Regions from separate parts of the Variovorax durovernensis genome, predicted to be linked through region 2. Evidence: predicted binding sites of a transcription regulator. Region 2 holds the regulator's gene; the other holds the start of a gene.
What was found. The regulator LexA, encoded in region 2, represses DNA repair genes until DNA is damaged. The targets are predictions, from matches to a motif close to ACTGTATNNNNATACAGT.
Positions count from the first base shown of each region.

Region 1: a site for LexA is predicted at 2,860-2,877, ahead of recA (recombinase RecA). Genes of this name have one in related genera too.

Region 1 is NZ_CDRNCW010000001.1:6,589,334-6,594,951, forward strand. It holds gene ACWV14_RS31300 (mandelate racemase/muconate lactonizing enzyme family protein) at 1-766, shown strand, start outside; gene ACWV14_RS31305 (SRPBCC family protein) at 776-1,204, opposite strand; gene recX (recombination regulator RecX) at 1,188-1,646, opposite strand; gene recA (recombinase RecA) at 1,691-2,797, opposite strand; gene ACWV14_RS31320 (MarR family winged helix-turn-helix transcriptional regulator) at 2,942-3,427, shown strand; gene ACWV14_RS31325 (response regulator transcription factor) at 3,502-4,176, shown strand; gene ACWV14_RS31330 (hypothetical protein) at 4,205-5,161, opposite strand; gene ACWV14_RS31335 (sensor histidine kinase N-terminal domain-containing protein) at 5,311-5,618, shown strand, end outside.
Region 2 is NZ_CDRNCW010000001.1:3,944,816-3,950,433, forward strand. It holds gene lpxK (tetraacyldisaccharide 4'-kinase) at 1-272, shown strand, start outside; gene ACWV14_RS18745 (Trm112 family protein) at 253-435, shown strand; gene kdsB (3-deoxy-manno-octulosonate cytidylyltransferase) at 432-1,205, shown strand; gene adk (adenylate kinase) at 1,344-2,000, shown strand; gene ACWV14_RS18760 (asparaginase) at 2,035-2,997, opposite strand; gene lexA (transcriptional repressor LexA) at 3,071-3,754, shown strand; gene ACWV14_RS18770 (hypothetical protein) at 3,892-4,257, shown strand; gene ACWV14_RS18775 (D-2-hydroxyacid dehydrogenase family protein) at 4,349-5,356, shown strand; gene ACWV14_RS18780 (MFS transporter) at 5,353-5,618, shown strand, end outside.

The sequences.
Region 1 (5,618 bases), 2.6 Mb from region 2:
GCGTGCGGCGGGCCTGCCTCTTTGGCGACTGGCGGGCGGGGCGCAGCAGCGCGTGCCGGTCTACACCACCGAGGGCGGCTGGCTGCACATCGAACCCGCGCAGCTGGTGGAGCAGACGCTCGCGGCAAAGGCCGATGGCTTCCTTGGCGCGAAGATCAAGGTCGGCAAGCCGCATGTGGCGCAGGACATCGCGCGCCTGTCGGCCGTGCGCGAAGCGGTCGGCGCGGACTTCGAGCTGATGGTGGACGCCAACCAGAGCTTCACCGTGGCCGAGGCCATCCGCCGTGCACGCCAATATGCGCCGCTCGACCTCGCGTGGTTCGAGGAGCCGATGCCGGCCGAGCATGTGCGCGCGCATGCGCAGCTGCTGGCCAGCACCTCGGTGCCGATCGCGGTAGGCGAGTCGATGTACCACCCCTCGCAGTTCGCCGAATACATCCAGCAGGGCGCCTGCTCGATCGTGCAGGCCGACGTGGCGCGGGTGGGCGGCATCACGCCGTGGCTGAAGATCGCGCACCTCGCGGAGGCGCACAACATCGCGATGTGCCCGCACTTCCTGATGGAGCTGCACGTGAGCCTGTGCGCCGCCGTGCCGAACGCGCGCTGGGTGGAATACATCCCGCAGCTCGACGACCTGACGACAAGCCGCCTGCGCATCGAGGACGGCCATGCGGTGGCGCCGGAAACACCCGGCCTGGGCATCGAGTGGGACGCCGACCAGCTGAAGGCGCGGCGCAAGTTCACGCCGCTGGTGCTGCGCGGCTGAGCCGGCCGGTCAGTCGGCTTCGATCACGCTGCGCAGCGACTGCAGGTCGCGCGCGATCCACTGCGCATCGCGCTCGAACGCCGCATCGTCCATGTGCGGCTGGCGCAGCAGCGTGAACTGCAGCTCGCAGGCGTCGGGCCCGACGCCAATCACGCGAAAGGGCAGGTAGACCTCGGGCACGCCTTCGGGCGCGACCCAGTGGTCGAGCACGCCGAAGTCGTTGCGCGGCGCGAAGCGCATGCGGGCGTCGCCGCTCTCGGGCGTGCGCACGATCCAGTGGTCGCCGTGCGGCACCAGCGCGCTCCTGGCCAGGCCGCTGGCCCAGTCGGGCAGGCGCTTAGGGTCGGCCGCCAGTACGTAGGCGCGGCGCCATTCGCAGGCCACGCGCTGGGTGATGACGCGGGACTGGACGGCAGTACCTTCATTCGTCGATTTCATCGAAGTCGCTCCTGAGTACCTTGGACACAACGGCGCCCGAAAAACCGCGCGCCATCAGGAATCGCATCTGCTTCGCCCGTTCCTTCGCGTCGGCGGGCGGGGCGTCGAAGCGGCGGCGCCACAAGGCCGTGGCGCGCTCCACTTCGGTTTCCTGCAGGCTGGCCACCGCTTCGGCGATGGCTTCGGGCGCGATGCCCTTGGCCTGCAGTTCCTGCTTCACCCGCAGCGCGCCCGAGCGGGCCGCGCGCTGGTTGAGCACCGAGGCCACCACGCGCGGCTCGCTGATGAAGTCCTTGGCGGCCAACTCGTCGAGCGCCTTGGCCAGCGTGCCGGGCTCTTCTTCATGCTTTGCCAGCTTGCGCTCCAGCTCCGCGCGGGAATGCTCGCGCTGGCTCAGGAGGCGCAGTGCGCGGCCTTTGAGGGACGGGGCGTCGAATGCCATGCGGGGTAGCTCGCGCGGCCCGGCAGGGGACCGCGCTCGGGGGCTTACTCGCCCTTGTCCGCCTTCTCGGCCTTGGCGGCCTTCTGCGGCTTCTCGGGCGTGGAGCCGGCGTCGGCTGCCAGCAGCGGAATGCCCAGCGACTCGCGCACCTTGTTCTCGATTTCGCGCGACAGCTCGGGGTTTTCGCGCAGGAATTCGCGGGCGTTGTCGCGGCCCTGGCCGATCTTCTCGCCGTTGTAGGCGTACCAGGCGCCCGACTTGTCGACGATCTTGGCGGTCACGCCCATGTCGATGATCTCGCCTTCGCGGCTGATGCCTTCGCCGAACAGGATGTCGAACTCCGCCGTCTTGAACGGAGGCGAGACCTTGTTCTTCACCACCTTCACTTTGGTTTCGTTGCCGATGGCCTCGTCGCCCTTCTTGATGGTGCCGATGCGGCGGATGTCCAGGCGCACCGAGGCGTAGAACTTCAGCGCGTTGCCGCCGGTGGTGGTTTCGGGCGAACCGAACATCACGCCGATCTTCATGCGGATCTGGTTGATGAAGATGACCATGCAGTTGGTCTTCTTGATGGTGGCGGTGAGCTTGCGCAGCGCCTGGCTCATCAGGCGGGCCTGCAGGCCGGGCAGCGAGTCGCCCATTTCGCCTTCGATTTCGGCCTTGGGCGTGAGCGCGGCCACCGAGTCGACCACGATCAGGTCGACGGCGCCCGAGCGCACCAGCGAATCGACGATTTCGAGAGCCTGCTCGCCGGTGTCGGGCTGGCTGATCAGCAGGTCGGACAGGTTCACGCCGAGCTTCTGGGCGTATTGCACGTCGAGGGCGTGTTCGGCGTCGACGAAGGCGCAGGTGCCGGCCTGCTTCTGCATGGCGGCGATGACCTGCAGCGTGAGCGTGGTCTTGCCCGAGGATTCAGGGCCGTAGATTTCGATGACGCGGCCGCGCGGCAGGCCGCCGACGCCCAGCGCGATGTCCAGGCCCAGCGAGCCGGTGGAGACCACCTGGATGTCTTCCAGCGCCTCGCCTTCGCCGAGCCGCATGATCGTGCCCTTGCCGAACTGCTTTTCGATCTGGGCCAGCGCGGCCTGCAGGGCCTTGGCCTTTTCACTGTTGGCGACCGAGATGCTTGCGCCCTTGACGACTGCGTCCATGTGGAAACTCCTTGAAAATCAATGGTTTGTGTCTGGTTTCACCCATCTGCTTTTAACCACAGGCTGGATGCTTGAACAGTAGTGTAGGGGCTGATGCCGCTGCGTAAACCTGTTTTTTGGTCAGTTTGCTTTACCATTTGGCGCATGACCGAAGCCGCCTTTCCGACCGATCCCGACGCCTGGCGGCAGACGCACCTGGGCCGCCTGCTGGGCCATGCCATGCGCCGCTTCGACGAGCGCGTGCTGGAACTGATGGCGCACGACGTCGACGTGCCGCTGGCGTTGTCGAACCTCGCGGCGCGCGCGCAGGTGAGCGCGGCGCACATCCACATCACCCGGCACCTGGCGCGCGAGGGCTCGCGCCTCACCGAGCTGGCCGGGCGCGCCGGCATGACCAAGCAGGCGATGGGCGCGCTGGTCGACCAGTGCGAGGCCTGGGGCCTGGTCACGCGCGGCCCCGATCCGCTCGACGCGCGGGCGCGGCGCGTGCTGTTCACCGCCGACGGCCTGGCCTGGCTCGACGCCTTCCACGGCGCGGTGACGCAGGCCGAACGCGAGTTCCGCAGCAGCGTGGGCAACGACATCGCCACCGTGGTAACCATCGGACTGGAAGCCTATACAGCGGGCTAGACTTCGAGGCAGAGACAAACGTGAACGGCGCCCGCGGGGCGCCCGACACCCCAAACAGGCCGGAGGTGGCGCATATGCGGATTCTGATTGCCGAAGACGACCAGGTGCTGGCAGATGCCCTGCTACGCAGCCTGCGCACCTCGGGCGCGGCGGTCGACCACGTGGCCAACGGCTCGCAGGCCGACACCGCGCTCATGACCCATGACGAATTCGACCTGCTGATCCTCGACCTCGGGCTGCCCAGCCTGCACGGCATCGAGATCCTCAAGCGCCTGCGCGCGCGCGGATCGCAACTGCCGGTGCTGGTGCTCACGGCCGCCGACAGCGTGGAAGAGCGCGTCAAGGGCCTGGACAACGGCGCCGACGACTACATGGCCAAGCCCTTCAGCCTGCAGGAACTCGAGGCGCGCGTGCGCGCCCTCACGCGGCGCGGCATGGGCACCACCAGCAACGCGATCCGCCACGGCCCGCTGGTGTACGACCAGGCGGGCCGCGTGGCGACCATCGACGGCAAGATGATCGAGCTGTCGGCGCGCGAACTCGGCTTGCTCGAAGTGCTGCTGCAGCGCGCCGGCCGGCTGGTGAGCAAGGACCAGCTGGTCGACCGCCTCTGCGAATGGGGCGAGGAGGTGAGCCTCAACGCCATCGAGGTGTACATCCACCGGCTGCGCAAGAAGATCGAGAAGGGGCCGGTGCGCATTGCCACGGTGCGCGGACTGGGCTACTGCCTCGAGAAGATCCAGAACTGACAGAGGCCTCAGTCCACGCGCCGCCCCGCTATGGCTGCTTGCGCAGGCCGGCCGACAGCGTGGAGCCGTCGCTGGTACGGATCAGGAACATGATGTTGCGGAAGAAGCCGTTGCTGTCGAAGCTGCCGGCGGGCACGAGGCCGATGGCGGCCGGCCCCTTGTAGGGAAGATCGGTCCTGAGCTTGCAGGCGTCCTTGGCATCGGTGGCGGCGTTGACCGCACTCAGGGCGAGACCGTACATGTTCTTGCTCGTGCCGGGCTGCGCCTGCGCGATCGTGCCCGAAATGCTGCAGGTGCCGATCTGCACGCCGACTGTCTTGCCGGTGAATGCCCCCTTGTCGTCGACCTCGATCGTGACGCTGATGCCGAAGCTCGTGTCCGTGTTGGCCCACTTGCCGACCACGCTGTCCTGCGACACCGCGAGCGCGTTCTCCGCGGCATAGCCCAGGGGCCCGAATTTCGACGGTTCGCGCGAGCCGTAGGCATAGGTTCCGCTCATCGTCTTCTTCGACTCGAAAGTGCCGGAGCCCGTCACAGGCGAGGCGTCGATGAAGTAGTACAGCGTGTCGGGGTTGAAGGACCAGTCGAGCCCAGAAACCTTGATCGATCCCCACAGCGTGCCGACGACGAACTTGGCGGCCACGGAGCCGTCGGCACCGACAAAGCCGAGGTTTAGCAGCGAGCCGTAGATGCCTTCGCTGTCGTTGCCCACCGCGGCCGTCGAGCCGGGCTGAGGCGCGCTCAGCGACGGCAGCGGTTCGCTGCCCGGCACGGGATCACGGTTCGCTGCCGGTGCGGGCGCGGGCGCGGGTGCCGGCGACGGTGCGGGTGCCGGCGAGCTCGATGGCAGCGGCAGCAACGGCATCCCTGCGCCGCCCCCGCCGCCGCCTCCTCCTCCGCATGCCGTGATGCCCACTCCCGTGGCAAGCACGGTCGCAGCAATCCAGAACGGCCTTGGGCAGCCGCCCGGTAACTTGGTCTTCATGATTCACTCCCTGAGATTTTTCGAATTGCAGAAACTGCGCGCAGAGACTACAACCGGGCGACCGGGTCGACGCCCACGAGATGGGCCGGCGCGACGGCACAAAATCACGCTTGGCGGATATTTCTCAACGCCCTCAGGAACTCCATCCCTTGAAGCTTTTCCAGCGCGCGCAGCGCTCCCTGTTCGGCGAGATCCTCGACTGGATGCTCACGCCGCTGCTGCTGCTGGTGCCGGTGAGCATCGGCGTCACCTGGCTGGTGGCGCAGGGCATTGCCAACGCGCCCTTCGACCGCGCGCTCGAGCACAACGTGAAGGCGCTGGCCGAGCTGGTGACGGTGAAGGAAGGGCACACGCAGTTCGTGCTCTCGCAGTCGGCGCGCGAGATCCTGCGGGCCGACGACGCCGGCCACGTCTACTACCAGTTGCTCGACGGCCACGGCACGCTGCTGAGCGGCGA
Region 2 (5,618 bases):
TCGCACGCCCGGAGGCCTTCTTCGCCATGCTCCGGGGCCGTGGCCTCACGCTCGCCGAAACCATCGCGCTGCCCGATCACTTCGACTTCGACGCCTGGCAACGCTCGCCCGATGCCGACGGCCCTCTCGTCTGCACCGAAAAGGACGCGGTCAAGCTGTGGCACAAGGCACCCGGCGCACTGGCGGTGCCCCTGCTCTTCGCACCCGTTCCGGAATTCTTCACCGCGCTCGACGCAAAGCTATCATCGCTCGATGGATACCAAGCTGCTTGAACTGCTCGTCTGCCCCGTCACCAAGGGTCCGTTGACCTGGAACCCCGAGAAGCAGGAGCTCTGCTCGCGCAGCGCGCGCCTGGCCTACCCGGTGCGCGACGGCATTCCCGTGCTGCTGGAAAACGAGGCACGCACGCTTTCCGACGAAGAGCTCGGGCTGTGAGCTTCACGGTCCTGGTGCCGGCGCGCCTGGCGTCGACAAGGCTCCCCAACAAACCCCTGGCCGACATCGCCGGCGTGCCGATGGTGGTGCGCGTGGCCCGGCGTGCCAGCGAATCCGGCGCAGCGCGCGTGGTGGTGGCCGGCGACGACGCATCGATCATCGACGCCTGCAAGGCGCATGGCGTCGAGGCGATCCTGACCCGCCAGCACCACCCCAGCGGCACCGACCGGCTGGCCGAAGCCTGCGAACAACTCGGCCTCGACGGCGACGACATCGTCGTCAACGTGCAGGGCGACGAGCCCCTGATCGACCCGGCGCTGATCGATGCCGTGGCCTCCACGCTGGCCACCCACGCAGAGGCCGCGATGAGCACCGCGGCCCACGAGATCGATTCGCTGGCCGACTTCATGAATCCGAACGTGGTGAAGGCCGTGCTCGACGCACGGGGCAACGCCATGTACTTCAGCCGTGCGCCGATCCCCTGGTGGCGCGATGGCTCCGCCAACGGTGCCGCGCCGACGGTGCTGCCCACGCCGGCTCCCCTGCGCCACATTGGCATCTACGGCTACCGCGCAGGCTTCGTGCGCAAGTTTCCGTCGCTGCCGCCGTCGCCAGTCGAGGCGACGGAAGCGCTCGAGCAACTGCGGGCGCTATGGCACGGACACCGCATTGCCGTACACGTGAGCCACGTGGCTCCCGGCCCGGGTATCGACACGCCCGAAGACCTGGCGCGCGTGCGCGCGGTCTTCGCCGCCGGCCCGACGGCCTGAGGAGCTCGACGTGCCTGTCGGGGCAGCGACAAATCCCGGGAGGCACGCGTGCTATCCTCGAAGCAACTCCGCCCTGCCCAAAGCCCCTGAAGCCGACGCCTGGCGCGACACAAAATCTAAGAACCGTCCGAGGACACCATGAGACTAATTTTGCTGGGCGCGCCCGGGGCGGGCAAAGGCACGCAAGCGGCCTTCATTTGCCAGAAGTACAGCATCCCCCAAATCTCGACCGGCGACATGCTGCGCGCCGCCGTCAAGGCCGGCACGCCGCTCGGTCTGCAGGCCAAGGCCGTCATGGATGCGGGCGCACTGGTCAGCGATGACCTGATCATCAATCTCGTGAAGGAACGCATCGCCCAGGCCGATTGCGCCAGCGGCTTCCTGTTCGACGGCTTCCCCCGCACTATTCCGCAAGCCGACGCCATGAAGGCGGCGGGCGTCAAGCTCGACTACGTGCTCGAAATCGACGTGCCCTTCGGCGACATCATCGAGCGCATGAGCGGCCGCCGCTCGCACCCGGCTTCGGGCCGCACTTACCACGTCAAGTTCAACCCGCCCAAGGTGGAAGGCAAGGACGACGTCACCGGTGAAGACCTGATCCAGCGCGAGGACGACAAGGAAGAAACCGTGCGCAAGCGGCTCGACGTGTACAGCCAGCAGACGCGTCCGCTGGTCGACTACTACTCGGCCTGGGCCAAGACCGATCCGGCCGCTGCGCCGAAGTACCGCGCCATCAAGGGCGTGGGCACGGTCGATGAAATCACCCAGCGCGCACTCGCAGCGCTGAGCAGCTGATTGCCGGCCGCCCTCCGACAGGGCGGCCACCACCTCACCCGAGCAACTCGAGCATCAGCGCGATACGCGCCTTCACCGGCGTGAGCGTGCCCGCGTCCCGCAGCCGGTCATCGGCTTTCGGCAGGATGCGCCCATTCATGCAGCGCGTCGCACGAACCACCGTCACGCCCGCCTCCTGCGCCTTCAGCGCGGCCGCTTCGAGCCCGTGATGCAGCGTGCCGTTGCCCGTGGCGGCCAGCACCAGTCCACGGACCGGTTCGGCGTTGCCGGGTTGCAGCAGTGCCTCGACGACAGCACCGCTCGCACCGGCATGGCTCATGACGATCTCCACGCGAGGCCACCGAACGGGAGCCGCCTCGAAGATCTTCGAGGCCGGCAGCGCCCCGCCCTCGGGCCACGCCCTCACACGGCGGACCTCGCCCTCTTCCACATAGCCCACCGGGCCCGCGTCGCCAGATGCGAAGGCGTCGAGCCTGTAGGTATGCACCTTCTGGACATCGGCGCCACTGTGGATCGCGCCGGCGCACACCACGGTCACCCCCTTCGCACCGGCTGCCAGAGCCACGCCGATGGCGTCACGCACGTTCTGCGGACCATCGGGCGACAGCGCGCTCGCCGGCCGCATGGCGCAAGTCAGCACCACGGGCTTCGCGGACGCCAGCGCCGAATGCAGGAAGAAGGCCGTCTCCTCCAGCGTGTCGGTGCCGTGCGTGATCACAACGCCCGCCACGTCGGGCTCGGCCAACCAGTGTGCGCAACGCTGCGCGAGCTTTTGCCAAGTCTCGAACGACATGTCCTTGCTGTCCAGTTGCGCGACCTGCTCTGCCACCAGCGTCACGCCCTGGGGTGCCTCGATGCCGCCCAGAAGGTCGGCCACGCCCACCTGACCGGCCGTGTAGCCGATGTTGTCGCCGCTGCTGGCAGCCTTGCCGGCGATGGTGCCGCCGGTGCCCAGCACGACCACGCGGCGCAGTTCAGGCGAAGGGAAATCAGGCATGGCTTGTCAACTTTTTAAAACTGGTTAAAAATACAGGTACTGGATATCTAGCCAGTGCCGCAAGGAACCACATATGCAGTTCGCCGTGAAGCTTACAGCCCGCCAGCAGCAGATCCTGGACTTGATCCAGAGCGCCATCGCCCGCACCGGAGCGCCACCCACGCGCGCCGAAATCGCCAATGAACTCGGGTTCAAGTCGGCCAACGCGGCCGAAGAGCACCTGCAGGCCTTGGCCCGCAAGGGTGTCATCGAACTCGTCAGCGGCACCTCGCGCGGCATCCGCCTCAAGGGCGACGCCCTGCGGTCGCTGAACGAAACGCGTCACCGCGAAGGCGGCCAGTTCTCGCTCTCGCTGCCCGGCATGGCGCAACTGGCGCTGCCGCTCATCGGCCGCGTCGCTGCAGGCTCCCCCATCTTGGCGCAGGAGCACGTCGACCAGACCTACTACGTCGAGAACACGCTGTTCCAGCGCCAGCCCGACTACCTGCTCAAGGTGCGCGGCATGTCCATGCGAGACGCCGGCATCATGGACGGCGACCTGCTCGCCGTGCAAGCCACCAAGGAAGCGCGCAACGGCCAGATCGTGGTTGCGCGCCTGGGCGACGAAGTCACCGTCAAGCGCCTGAAGCGCAACAAGCAGGTCATCGAGCTGCACGCAGAGAACCCCGACTACCCGACCATCATCGTCCAGCCCGGCGAGCCTTTCGAGATTGAAGGCCTCGCGGTGGGCCTCATTCGCAACACCATGCTGATGTAGGCCTGCGGGCCTGCTGGCAGCAGCACTCATCCGGCCGCAACAGGTGGCGGGCGTATGGCGCGAAGTCGCCATCACCCTGTCGCGGCCGTTTCAAGAAATCCTGCCTGTGTTCAACCTCATACTTTTTTGGAGTTCACATGGGAATCGCCCTCCTCGCCATTGCTGATTTCTGGATGCCGCTGCAATCGCTCGCCAGCCGTTTGATCCCGGCGCGCCGCCCTCATCGCCACGCCTCGCTCGATCACAGCGAGACTTCCGCCGGCCTGCGCTACGTTGCGGTGCGTCCGTCGTGCGGCGCGACACCCCCTGCGGCTGAAGCCGCCCCGACCGTGCGCCCGCTGCGCGTGGTACGCGTGGTAGACGGAAAGGGCCAGCAGCGCAGCAGCAACCGTGTCTTGATTTCCGGCCGAATGGACGACGTGTGCGCGGAGCTTGACCGGCTGGCGGCTCTCGAAGCGGCCGAAACCATGATCGCCGCACACCGCTCCACACGCCTGCACTGAGGCCCGGCACCCCTGGGAGAGCCCGTCGGCAGTGGGTATCCAAACGTTCGGGGGTGCGACATCCCAATGCTGCGAGGCACAATGGCACGCCATGAATATTGTGATCCTCGACGACTATCAGGACGCCGTGCGCAAATTGCGCTGCGCCGCCAAGCTGGACGCGTACGCAGCCAAGGTCTATACCAACACGGTCAAGGGCATCGGGCAACTCTCGGTTCGCCTCAAGGACGCCGACGTGATCGTGCTGATTCGCGAGCGAACACAGATCTCCCGGCAGCTCATCGAGAAGCTGCCCAAGCTCAAGCTCATCTCGCAGACCGGTCGTGTCGCGGGCCACATCGATGTGGCAGCCTGCACCGAGCGCGGCATCGCCGTGGCGGAAGGCTCCGGCTCTCCCCAGGCACCTGCCGAGCTCACATGGGCGCTCATCATGGCCGCCATGCGCCGGCTGCCGCAGTACATCAGCAACCTCAAGCACGGGGCTTGGCAGCAGTCAGGGCTCAAGTCGGCCTCGATGCCGCCCAACTTCGGGCTGGGCTCGGTGCTCAAGGGCAAGACGCTCTGCATCTGGGGCTACGGCCGCATCGGCCAGCTGGTCGCGCGCTACGGGCAGGCCTTTGGAATGCAGGTCGTGATCTGGGGGCGTGAAGCCAGCTGCGCCAAGGCCCGTTCCGACGGCTTCCAGGTGGCGCAGAACCGCCATGAGTTCTTTGCAGCCGCCGACGTGCTCTCCGTCCACCTGCGGCTCAATGAGGAAACCAATGGCCTCATCACGCTCGAAGACCTCTCGCGCATGAAGCCGACGGCGCTGTTCGTCAACACCTCGCGCGCCGAGCTGGTCGAGGCAGACGCGCTGCTCGCGGCGCTCAACCGTGGCCGTCCCGGGCTGGCCGCCATCGACGTGTTCGAGAGCGAGCCGCCGCTGCAGGGCCATGCGCTGCTGCGGCTGGAGAACTGCATCTGCACCCCGCACATCGGCTACGTCGAGCAGGAAAGCTACGAGAGCTACTTCGGCCAGGCCTTCGACAACGTCGTGAGCTACATCAACGGCAATCCCACGAACATCGTGAATCCCGGCGCGCTGCAGGTTCGCCGGTGAGCCGGCCTGCGCCCAAGGGTGCGCTCTGGGCGCTGCTGGCCGGCAACTTCGTGATCGGCACGGGCGTGATGGTCGTGCCCGGCACGCTCAATGAAATCAGCGCCTCCCTGGCCGTTTCGGTCGCGACCGCCGGCCAGTTGATCACTGCAGCGGCAGCGGTGATGTGCATCGGCGCGCCGCTGCTGGCCGCCGCCGTCGCGGGCTGGGACCGCCGCCAGCTGCTCGCCCTTACCCTGCTCTGGTACGCGGCGGGCCACGCTCT